Regions from separate parts of the Pontibacter sp. YIM B11418 genome, predicted to be linked through region 2. Evidence: riboswitches for the same ligand, from Rfam matches in the RefSeq annotation. Region 2 holds a riboswitch; the other holds the start of a gene.
The links. Region 2 has a riboswitch for cobalamin ahead of AC4QZR_RS18260 (acyl-CoA thioesterase). Riboswitches for the same ligand answer to the same signal wherever they lie in the genome.
Positions count from the first base shown of each region.

Region 1 (5,519 bases), on a different contig from region 2:
GGTCACGCAGAGGCCGGTCGACAGAGCCATAAGAACGACAGCTCTTCGTCTTCGAGCAGCAACTCTTCACAGAGTGGCCAGACTCAGGCCAGAAGTGGCAACCAGTCACAGGCCAGGAGCAGCAGTCAGTCTCAGGGCAGCAGCCAGAACCAAGGCAAAGGCTGGCACGGTGACTCTGAGGGACATGCAGAAGCAGGACGCCAGAGCAACAAGAACAACAGCAACTCAGGCTCCAGCAACGATAATTCCTAATAATATAGTTTAGCTGCATATAATACAGAGAAGCCCGTGGCAAATGCTGCGGGCTTCTCTGTTGGCTTAAACCAGTGCTACCAGGCTGCGTAAACCAGGTATAGAAGACACAAGTTGTAACCGTACTAAAATTTGAATGCTATGAAAAACGAGAAAGAAAACAAAAACATGCCGAAGAACCAGCAATCCAGCACAGGCAAGTCTGGCTCTAAGAAGGACATCGGCAATGACCTGCACAAAGACGCAGTGGGCAAAATGGGCTCCAACAACCCAACGCCACAAGCCCGCACCGACAACGAGCAGAAGAACCAAGGGCAGTAGAACCATAAACAGAACGATATTCTGTATATTAGGCCAGCCACAGCAGTTGTATGTTGTGGCTGGCCATTTCGTATCTATACCTGCTACATCTCCCGAACAATGACTGCATACGAACAACACGCTATACATGAACTCAGAAACTGGCAACATGAAATGCGCGGCAGACCTTCGCTGGTAAATAAGCTGGCGAAGCGTATGCAGGACAAGATTAACAGCTACATTCCGGAGAAGGTGCATCAGGCTATCACGGCCACCATAAAGCAGATGGTGCGGGCCGTACTCTTTGGGTCTGAGCTTACCACCAGAAAGCCTTATCCCTTTTCTTCTCTGCAGCTAACCGAATCCATCGTGCTGGAACGCATCAATTTCTATAGAAAGGCAGCTGCCGCAGAAGGAGGTATTACCGGAGCAGGCGGCTTTCTGTTAGGTATAGCGGACTTCCCGCTCCTGCTGGGCCTGAAGCTAAAATTGCTTTTTGAGATAGCTGCACTCTACGGCTATTCTGCCGATGATTACCGGGAGCGCGTATACCTCCTCCACATTTTTCAGCTTGCCTTTAGCAGCCAGGAGCGCCGCCGGGAGGTATACCTACAGATCGAGCACTGGCAGCAGCAGGCACAGCACCTTCCCGAAGACATCCACCAATTTGATTGGCGCACGTTTCAGCAGGAGTACCGCGACCACATCGACCTGGCTAAAATGGCACAGCTCATACCTATTGTAGGAGCGCCGATCGGAGCTGTGGTTAATTACCGGCTCATCAACAAACTAGGCACAACTGCCATGAACGCTTACCGCATGCGGTGGCTGGAAGAGAAAAAGCAGCTACACCGTTAGGCTCCCATCCTCGTACTTTGTATAAGTGGTTCAGGTAAAATCTGCTTGCCACACCATGCAAAACCAAAGAGATGAATAGCGTTACGATTCTAGAGTTTCCGTCTAACCTTGGGCTGAAAGAGCCTTCGCAGGGGCAAGAGCCGGGTGTCAGGAAACTCCCGGAATGGCTGCGCCAGCATCATTTTCATCAGTTAATCGCACCAGAAGCTACTCGGGTACTTCCCCCTCCTCCCTACCGCATGCACCACGACCCGGAATCGGCGGTGCTGAATGCAGATGCGCTTGCACAATATGCTCAAGAAGAAGCGAAGCTCTTAAATGAGGTATTGTCTGAACAGAAATTTCCTTTGATTCTGGGCGGGGACTGCAGTATTCTGATTGGAAGTGCACTGGCCTTAAAGCAAAGAGGTACCTATGCGCTTTTTTACCTAGACGGGCATACAGACTTTATTGAACCACCACAATCCGGTACCGGAGGCGCCGGAGGTATGGCAGCAGCCCTTGCAGTCGGCCGAGGCCCTAAGAAGCTTACTGACATTCAGGGGCATTCTCCTTACATACAGGAGGAATATGTTTGGTGTGTGGGCAACCGTGAGTACGATGACGAATATGAGCAAATAATACGAGACTCACAGGCTACTTATTTCACCTTGGATTTACTTCGTGAGACAAGTATAGACAAGTGCGTAAGCTCTTTCCTGAACATGGTAGACATCAATAACCTAGACGGCTTCTGGATTCACCTGGATGTAGACGTCCTGGATGACAAGGTCATGCCTGCCGTTGACTCCCGGACTGCCGGTGGGCTAAGCTACGAAGAGTTTGACCGTATCCTATACCTGCTTTTATCCAGTCCGAAAGCCACCGGAATAGAAATTACTATTCTGGACCCTGACCTGGATTCGGGCGGAAAGTATACGAAACTGTTTGTCCAACATTTTACAGATACCTTCCAGAAAGCCCGTACAGCAAAGTAAAACTACTTCTTCCGGCTCACCCATTTGTTTCCTTTCAGCCAGAAGCGCCAGGGCAGCAGCGCATCTTCGCCGGCATAATCTATACCTATGCGGGGGCCAATGGCTATACCTTCGGCAGGTAAGTCTATACCTTTGTCTTCTATCCAGATGGTGTCGCCGGTGAGGGGAGCGCCGTAGTGGCTGCGGTTTATGCCTAAGGCGATGCTGAGCACGCCTGGTCCAGCGGTTAGGTTGGGCTTGATGGTATTCATGTTGCGGCGCAGCAGCATTTCTTCTATACCTTCTATTGGTTGGATGGCGCGCACCAGCACGGCGTCGGCGCTTCCTTCTACGTTAGTGATGATGTTGAACAGGTTGTAGATGCCGTACACTAGGTATACATAGGCCACGCCGCCTTCGTAGTACATAATTTCGGTGCGTTGTGTCCGGCGGTTCATGTGGGCATGGCAGGCCTTGTCGTTTGTACCAGAGTAAGCCTCCGTTTCTACGATCATGCCGCCGGTGAGGATGCCATCGTGGTTCGTGTAGAGATACTTCCCCAGCAGGTCCTGGGCCACTTGCACGACATCCGGCCGGGTATAAAAGTCTTTATCGAGTTTCACTTATGAATGAGTAAGGATGAATAACTACTAATTGATCGTTCCTGATGATTACTGAAGAACGGTAAAACAGTTGTAAGCTGGAGGAGAAAACACCCTCGCCTATAGCCAGCAGGCTGACTTTTACCCGTACCTGCCTGGCCTTCCCTAATTATTCCAACACACTTCATCTATCATTCAGCATTAATCACTAGCTTTGCCTTCAGATTGGTGGCCTTGTTATATCCAACGCAAGGCCTTAAAAGGGAAATAGGTGAAATACCTATGCTGTTCCCGCAACTGTAATCTTCTTAAAAAGGGTAGCCAAAACCACCGCCACTGTGCCGCACAACGCATGGGAAGGCTGGCTGACCTGAAGAGAGCCAGGAGACCTGCCAGTTCGACCAAAATTGTCGTATGCTTTCGGGTAAAAAGCTGCACGGCCTTCGCTATACCTGCGCGCGCTGTTCCTGCCCTACCTGCCTGCATGCTTCGGGATTTAAGCAAGCGTATACGTGGCAAAGTTTCACTACCGTCTTATATCGTACCTGGCCCTTTCGCTAGGTATAACTTCACCCGCTTTTGCGCAGCAGGATACTACGTTGTACCACCTGCGCACTGTCGAGATCTTTGGTAAGCCCGCTGAGGTTTTTGCCTCTGGCAGCCGCGTGAGCACCCTCGACAGCAGTTACATCCGCACCTACGCCTCCGGCTCTATTGCCGACGCTTTGCAGGCCCGCACACCGGTATTTCTGAAAACGAACGGACCGAGCGGAATTTCCACTCCCTCCTTCCGGGGCACCAGCGCCACACATACCGCCGTACTCTGGAACGGACTCAACATCAGTCAGCCTGCTTTGGGGCAGAATGATATGTCCTTGTTGCCTCTGAGCAGTATCGGGAGCATTGCGGTACAACACGGTGCGGCAGGTGCTACCTATGGCAGCGGAGCGATTGGTGGGGCTGTTTTACTTAACTCTCTAACACAACAAGAGCCAGGTTTTGGTGCGGAAATATCCCAGGAGGTCGGCAGTTTTGGGCGCTACTTCTCCAGTGCCAGCGCCCGTTATAGTGGCCAGAAGGTATCTGTTGCTTTAGGTAGCTATTACCTGGCGGCAGAGAACGACTTTTCTTTCCGGGATTATGGTCGCATCGGGGCACCTACCCGTCGGCAGGACCAGGCAGAGGTGGCACAGCATGGTTTTACGCAGGATGTAAGCTGGCAACTCTCTCCCAATACCCGACTGGCTTTACACGGCTGGTATACCTATGCCGATCGCGAAGTGCCGCCAGCCCTGGGAGCTGCCAACACCAACGCCAAACAACTCGACCGCAACCTGCGCCTGATGACAGAGCTTAACCACAGCAGCAACTGGGGCGAAACCTCCGTGAAAGCAGCCGTCTTCAACGATTATCTCCGCTACACCGACAACAGCAATAACTCCCTCACCGACATCAATACCTACCAGGTGCAGGCCGAGCAGACCTATACCTATGCCCGCAGCTGGAGTTTGCGGGGCGGCCTTAACCTGCAGCATTTCGAGGCCGATGTGCAAGGCTATGGCAGACAGGTAACTGAAGACCGCGTCTCTGCTTTCCTGCTTTTCCGCTACGACCCAAGCAAGCGACTCGACCTGAGCCTGAATCTGCGCCAGGCTTTTGTGAAAGGCTATAATCCTATTCCTGCACCTACGCTGGGTGCCAACTGGCTGCTGCTGGAGCAAAGCGAGCACCAGCTATACCTGAAGGGCAACCTATCGGGCAGCTACCGGGTGCCGACGCTGAACGAGCGCTTCTGGCAGCCGGGTGGCAATCCGGACATCAAACCGGAGCAGGGCTGGAGTTACGAAACCGGTCTGCGCCACCGCTATACCTTAGGCACTCTAAAATTGGAGTCAGAACTTTCGGTTTACCGCATGCTCGTGGACAACTGGATACAGTGGATGCCTGTCACGTCCAGCTACTGGTCCCCCCGCAACCTGCAGAAAGTGCGCTCCCAAGGTATAGAACTCAGCAGCCGCGCTACCACTACTCTCGGCGATTGGCGACTTGCAGCTACAGGTGCTTATACCTATACCTCTTCTGAGCAGGTGAAAGCGTACGAAGGAACCCAGGAATTGAACAGGCAACTCGCCCACGTGCCGCTGCATAAAGTACAGTTGGGTGCCGAACTCTCCTTCCGCACCTGGACAATACTCGGCAACCTGACGCATACCGGACTTCGCTATACCGACAACAGCAATGCCGGCAGCCTGCCGGGCTATACCTTGCTCAACCTCGCAGTACATAAAAAATTCAACCTTGGTCAGTATCAGTTTGTCGCTTCGGTGCGCAGCGATAATGTGACCAACCATACCTATACCGTGCTCGAAAATGTACCGATGCCACCCCGCAGCCTGACAGCCGGCTTACGCTTTGTTATACCTTAATTTCATATCCATACCTTTCAACAACATGAAAAAAATTACCCGTTTACGCAGCTATTTACTATCCGCGGCTTTTGCCTTGAGCGCAGTTGCTTTTACTAGCTGTGACGATGATAATACTACTGGCC
Region 1 covers NZ_JCAEMH010000001.1:614,849-620,367, forward strand. The annotation lists gene AC4QZR_RS02755 (hypothetical protein) at 1-252, shown strand, start outside; gene AC4QZR_RS02760 (hypothetical protein) at 394-573, shown strand; gene AC4QZR_RS02765 (EcsC family protein) at 673-1,410, shown strand; gene AC4QZR_RS02770 (arginase family protein) at 1,482-2,387, shown strand; gene AC4QZR_RS02775 (DNA-3-methyladenine glycosylase) at 2,390-2,989, opposite strand; cobalamin riboswitch at 3,178-3,379, shown strand; gene AC4QZR_RS02780 (TonB-dependent receptor plug domain-containing protein) at 3,481-5,394, shown strand; gene AC4QZR_RS02785 (YncE family protein) at 5,420-5,519, shown strand, end outside.
Region 1: it holds a riboswitch for cobalamin, as region 2 does, so the genes downstream of both, AC4QZR_RS02780 (TonB-dependent receptor plug domain-containing protein) here and AC4QZR_RS18260 (acyl-CoA thioesterase) in region 2, are expected to answer to the same signal.

Region 2 (5,519 bases):
TCTTGATGAACATCGCCGATATGGCTATCAAAACTTACGTGGCGGAGTCAACACTGCTGCGTGTAGAGAAACTGGTAGGTATGAAAGGTGAGGATGCCGTGGCCAATCAGATCGACATTGTGCGCGTGACCGTGAACGATGCCGTGGATACTGCCTTCCTGGCCGGTAAAGACGCTATTGCCTCTATGGTGGAGGGTGACGAGCAGCGCCTGTTGTTCATGGGCCTGAAGCGCTTCACCAAGAAAGACCTCTACAATACCAAAGAAGCCCGCCGCCGCATTGCAGCTTCTATGATCGAGGCAAACGAATTTGTGTACTAGATTCTGACAAATCTATAGTTTAAGAAAGGCTGTCTCCGTAGGGGGCAGCCTTTTTGTTTAATTGGGTTACCTTCTGGTGACTTAATGATTAATCGTGCGTAAACATACCCGAATACCGAAGCATTAATATAATCAGAGCATATGGGGGTAGCATGCCTTATTCCATGTTATAACGAACAGGACCGCATTGCGGCAGTATTAGATGTGGTGACCAATGTAAATGGCATACAGCAGGTAATATGTGTGGATGACGGGTCTTCTGACAGCACGGCTACCATGGTAAGGCAGCAATGGCCAAGTGTACAGGTCATACGCCTCAGCCAGAACCGGGGAAAGGCCGCTGCCATACAGTATGGACTCCAGTTTGTGCAGCACGAGCAGGTGCTCCTGATGGACGCCGATCTGCAGGAGTTAGATGGTACTGAGCTTGAAAAGGCCATTCATGCCTTTCAAAATACTACAAAAGTCGATATGCTCATCCTGCGCCGTATCCGGTCGCCCTGGTTTGTGCGCTGGTATCGCAGCGATATATTGCTGTCAGGCGAGCGGCTCTTGCGGCGGAGTGATCTGGAGGAGGTGCTGGCCCAACCCGTGGCACGTTACCAACTGGAGGTCGCCATTAACCGCTATATGATCAAGCGACGCAAACGGGTGCGCTGGATTCCCTGGTCAGCCATGAACACCTACAAAGTAGACAAGCTTGGAGTGCTGGAGGGTTCCCGGAGGGAGTTTAAGATGTATGTTGAGATCGTGGACTATGTGGGTTTTGTGCACATGCTGGTGCAGCTTAGCTCCTTCACCCGGAAGCTCAAAAAGCAAAAAAGCACGACCAAAGAGTGGTCGCGCTTCCTGTCAGGTATAAGAGTGTCTTGATTACTTGATCTGCAAACGACGTAGTTGCAGGCTATTCGCTTTTTTGGATGGCCGCACCACCGTTACCAGATCTCGCTCTGAAAGCCAGGTCGTGAAATCCTTTACATAGGCGATGTTCTTATCGTTTGCTACATTCAGACCGGCGGCTTTTGGCGCTTCCGCTTTGCCAGTGTTGGTGTCAATGCGGCGCAGGTATAGGTCATACTTGCCGTCCAGTTCTTCCAGGGTGAGCAGGTTCAGTGTGTTGCCCGTCAGGTGATAGCGGTACGATATACCTGTAAAAGCTTCGTCAGCCGGGGCCTTCTGGTTTTTCATCAGCACAGAGCTCCAGGCTGTGCCCATAAACTGGTCGTAGGCAAAAAGGTGGATCTCTTTGGCATAGTAAGGAGAGTTCTCGCCACCTTCCATGTATTTTTTCTCGGCCAGCACAATCAGCTTTTCCTCCGGCGTCAGGATCAGGTCAGTCAGGTAGATATCTTCCAGGCGACTGGCTTTTGCTCCACCGCTTTGGTCCAGCTTGTTTACACTGGCCAGGTATTCTGGCGTAAACCGGAATTCCTCCGCAAACACCATGTCTTCGTTTTCAAAATCAAATTTTACGGCTTTCAGGCTGTAATACTCGCCTGTTTTCTCATCGGCCGTGAGCACCACGCCATATATATTTCCGTTGGGCTGCAAAGCATACTTACTGTCCATGATGTAGACCTTCTTGCCGTCGAACATGCCACCTACCAGCACCGACATACCTTTGGCAACCGGCGATTTGAGGGTATACTGTCGCACGGTCAGTCGCTCCATGTTTTCAGAAATCAGGCTGATGAACTGATCGCCGGCATCGTTGACGGTCACCTCGGCCGACACAATGCCGCGCAGGTCGCTCAGGTTGTATTTCGTGTCTTTTAATTTCTGAAGTTTGCCGTCGTACAGGCTACCGCTTATACCTTGCACCACCTGGTTGCCCGTCACATTAAAGCGATAAGCCAGGATTTTGGTGCCATCCGGCGACAGAGCTACACCTGCTTTGCGGGCATCAGCGGGAGCTTCGAGCAACAGCACCGGTTTGTCTTTCTGGCCATTCCGCAGGTCTATTCGGTGCGCATACAGCACCTGGTTGCCCTTTTCATCGTGACGGTGCGTTACCACCAGTGCCGCTTCCTCGTTTTTGGCAAAAGCCTCCAGTGTTTCTTCGGCAGCAAGTGGTATCGCAGTTGACCAGGCTTTTTTGAGTGTGGCACTGTAGCGCTCTATAGCATATTCGCCGGGTTTATTTCGACTGAGGATCACAAAACCGTCAGCCTCCAGCGGAAGCGTCTTGCTACTGATGCTTTGGTTATACTGGTCTTCTGCGTTATCAGGAAGGTAAGTGAAAGGTATGGCGGCTTTCCTGCCCTGTGCAGTGGCATCTGTAGAGGCCAAAAGCACCACCAGCAAAAGGAACGGCAAAAAATGAAGTGTTTTCAAGGTATAAGTTTTAGAAATTTCAGTGAGCAAAATGTTCTGCGTCAGGTATAGACAGGTCGAATATAGGATAAAATTGTTTCTCGTGGAACCAGCACAAACAAAACCTTTAACGCAAATTACCTAAAAACAGGTATAGCCTGCCTTAACGCTGAAGTTCACTCTCCAATACAGACACTGGTTGTTTCTTATCGTCGATGGCGACAAACGTAAAGCTGCCGTGGATGGCCTTTAGCCGCACATCAGAGTACATCTCTTCAATGTAGATCTCCACTTCCACCTTCAGGCTGGTGTTTCCTACGCGCTTTACCTGCCCGATCAGTTCGATAATGGTGCCTGCAGGTATAGGCTGGGTAAAATCTATTCTGTCTGACGATACAGTAACTACTCGTTTGCGGCAAAAGCGGGTAGCCGTGATAAAAGCTACTTCATCCATCAGTTGCATGGCTGTGCCCAGTTGCATGGCTGTGCCGCCAAACAGGGTGTCGTAGTGGTTGGTAGTGTTCGGGAAAACGGCCTTGAATATGCGAGTCTCCGATTGGGCAATGCGTTCTTGTAAATTCATAAAAGTATAATTTTAAAGATAAGGTATACGTATGCACTGCTGACCGCTGCAAGGATTGTAGCCCGGAAAGGAGGTATAGGAAAGATGAAACAAGTCTCCAGCATAGTCGTGTGGCTTTGTATGCTGGCGCTGTAGAATGGCGGAAAGGAAAGGCTACGACTCTTTTAAGCCAGGCCGGCTATAGGAGTCGGGTAATTTCTCAGACCACAGGCTTCAGGCGCGAAAGCATGCGTAAAGTTATTTGGGGCAAGTCTCCTGGCTTATAACCTGGCTGCCATCCTTCTCATCCTCTTCCGGACAATGGATAATTTGAGACAGCCAATTAGGTGTTATTTACAGTTGCGCGTCAGCCCGTGATTTTCACACGGTTCCTTTTTAAACCTCAGCTTATACCTGGCCGAGGTGCCTCCAAACGTTGTAAAGATAGAAATTTTTAACTGATACGGCTCCAGTTAACCGTATTTACGCTCAGCGATTTGATGTGCCGCATGATGTTCTGGTTTTGTGGCTGCTCCAGCTGAGGATCCTCATTGAGCACACGTTGCGCGGCCGCACGCGCCTCCTGAAGAATGGGGGCGTCTTTGGCGAGGTCGGCGATGAGAAGGTCGAGCACACCGCTTTGCTGCGTGCCCATCAGGTCGCCCGGTCCGCGCAGTTTCAGGTCGATGTCGGCAATCTCGAAGCCATTGTTAGTGCGCACCATCGTCTCCAGTCGGGTCTTGCTGTCTTTGCTCAGCTTATACCCGGTCATCAGGATACAGTAGCTCTGCTCCGCGCCACGTCCCACACGGCCCCGCAGCTGGTGCAGCTGCGACAGACCGAAGCGCTCTGCGCTCTCGATGATCATCACCGAGGCATTCGGCACGTTCACACCCACTTCGATTACGGTAGTGGCTACCATGATCTGCGTCTCGTTTTTGACAAAGCGCTGCATCTCGTAGTCTTTGTCCTGCGCCTTCAGTTTGCCGTGCACCATGCTCACCTGGTACTCCGGAAAAGCCCGCCGAACACTCTCGTAGCCATCCATCAGGTCCTTGTAGTCCATGCCTTCCGACTCCTCGATGAGCGGGTACACGATGTATACCTGACGGCCCAGCTTGATCTGGTCACGCACGAACTGGAACACCTTCAAGCGGTGGGAGTCGAAGCGGTGCACAGTCACGATCTCCTTACGGCCCGCCGGCATCTCATCGATCACCGACACATCCAAATCGCCGTAGAGCGTCATGGCCAGGGTACGGGGTATAGGGGTGGCTGTCATCACGAGCACATGCGGAATGATGCGCGGGTTTTTGCGCCACAGCCTGGAGCGCTGCTCCACCCCGAAACGGTGCTGCTCATCCACAATGCAAAGGCCCAGGTTCTGGAACTGTACCACGTCCTCCAGCAGTGCATGCGTACCCACGATCATCTTCATTTCGCCGGAGCGCAGCTGCTCGTGCAGCACTTTACGGTCTTTGGTCTTGGTGGAGCCGGTGAGCTTACCGATGTTTATACCTAGCCGGTCCGCAAATGCCTTGAGGCCGGTGTAATGCTGATCCGCCAGAATTTCGGTTGGGGCCATCAGCACCGACTGCGCTCCGTTGTCGGCCGCGATAAGCATGGTGATGAAAGCGACGATCGTTTTGCCCGAGCCTACGTCGCCTTGCAGCAAGCGGTTCATTTGCTTGCCGGCCGTCAAGTCTTTGTGTATTTCCTTGATGACCCGCTTCTGCGCATTGGTCAGGTCGAAGGTCATATGGTTTTTGTAGAACTCCGTAACAGTCGGCACCTGCCTGAACACCTGTCCGGCCAGATCGGCACGACGCACCGTTTTCTGACGCAGCAGACGCAACTGAATGTAAAAGAGCTCTTCGAACTTGAGGCGAAATTTGGCTGCATTATACTTCTCCACTGACTGCGGAAAGTGAATGTTGATCAGCGCATCCCGCTTGCTCATCAGGCGGTAATGGTCTATCAGTTCCGGCGAAAACGTTTCGTGTATGTTCGGCTCCGCCACCTTCAGCAGCAGCTCCATCATGCGGGCAATCACTTTGCTCTCTACCCGGAAGGCCTTCAGCTTCTCGGTGGTGTTATATACCGGTTGCAGAAAGGAGGCAGTCTGTTTTTCCTCGCCCAGTTCCTCCAGCTCGGGATGCGCCATGCTCCACTTGCCGTTGAACTGCGTGGGTTTGCCAAACACAATGTAGTCGGTGTGGTTTTTCAGCGTCTTCTGCATCCACTTCACCCCCTTAAACCAAACCAGCTCCATCTCGCTGCCGTCCTCGTCCACGAGTGTAGCGGCCAGGCGCTGCTTGCGGCCT
Region 2 covers NZ_JCAEMH010000008.1:57,319-62,837, reverse strand. The annotation lists gene AC4QZR_RS18275 (acyl-CoA dehydrogenase FadE) at 1-320, shown strand, start outside; gene AC4QZR_RS18270 (glycosyltransferase family 2 protein) at 462-1,193, shown strand; gene AC4QZR_RS18265 (hypothetical protein) at 1,194-2,654, opposite strand; gene AC4QZR_RS18260 (acyl-CoA thioesterase) at 2,797-3,216, opposite strand; cobalamin riboswitch at 3,445-3,641, opposite strand; gene recG (ATP-dependent DNA helicase RecG) at 3,650-5,519, opposite strand, start outside.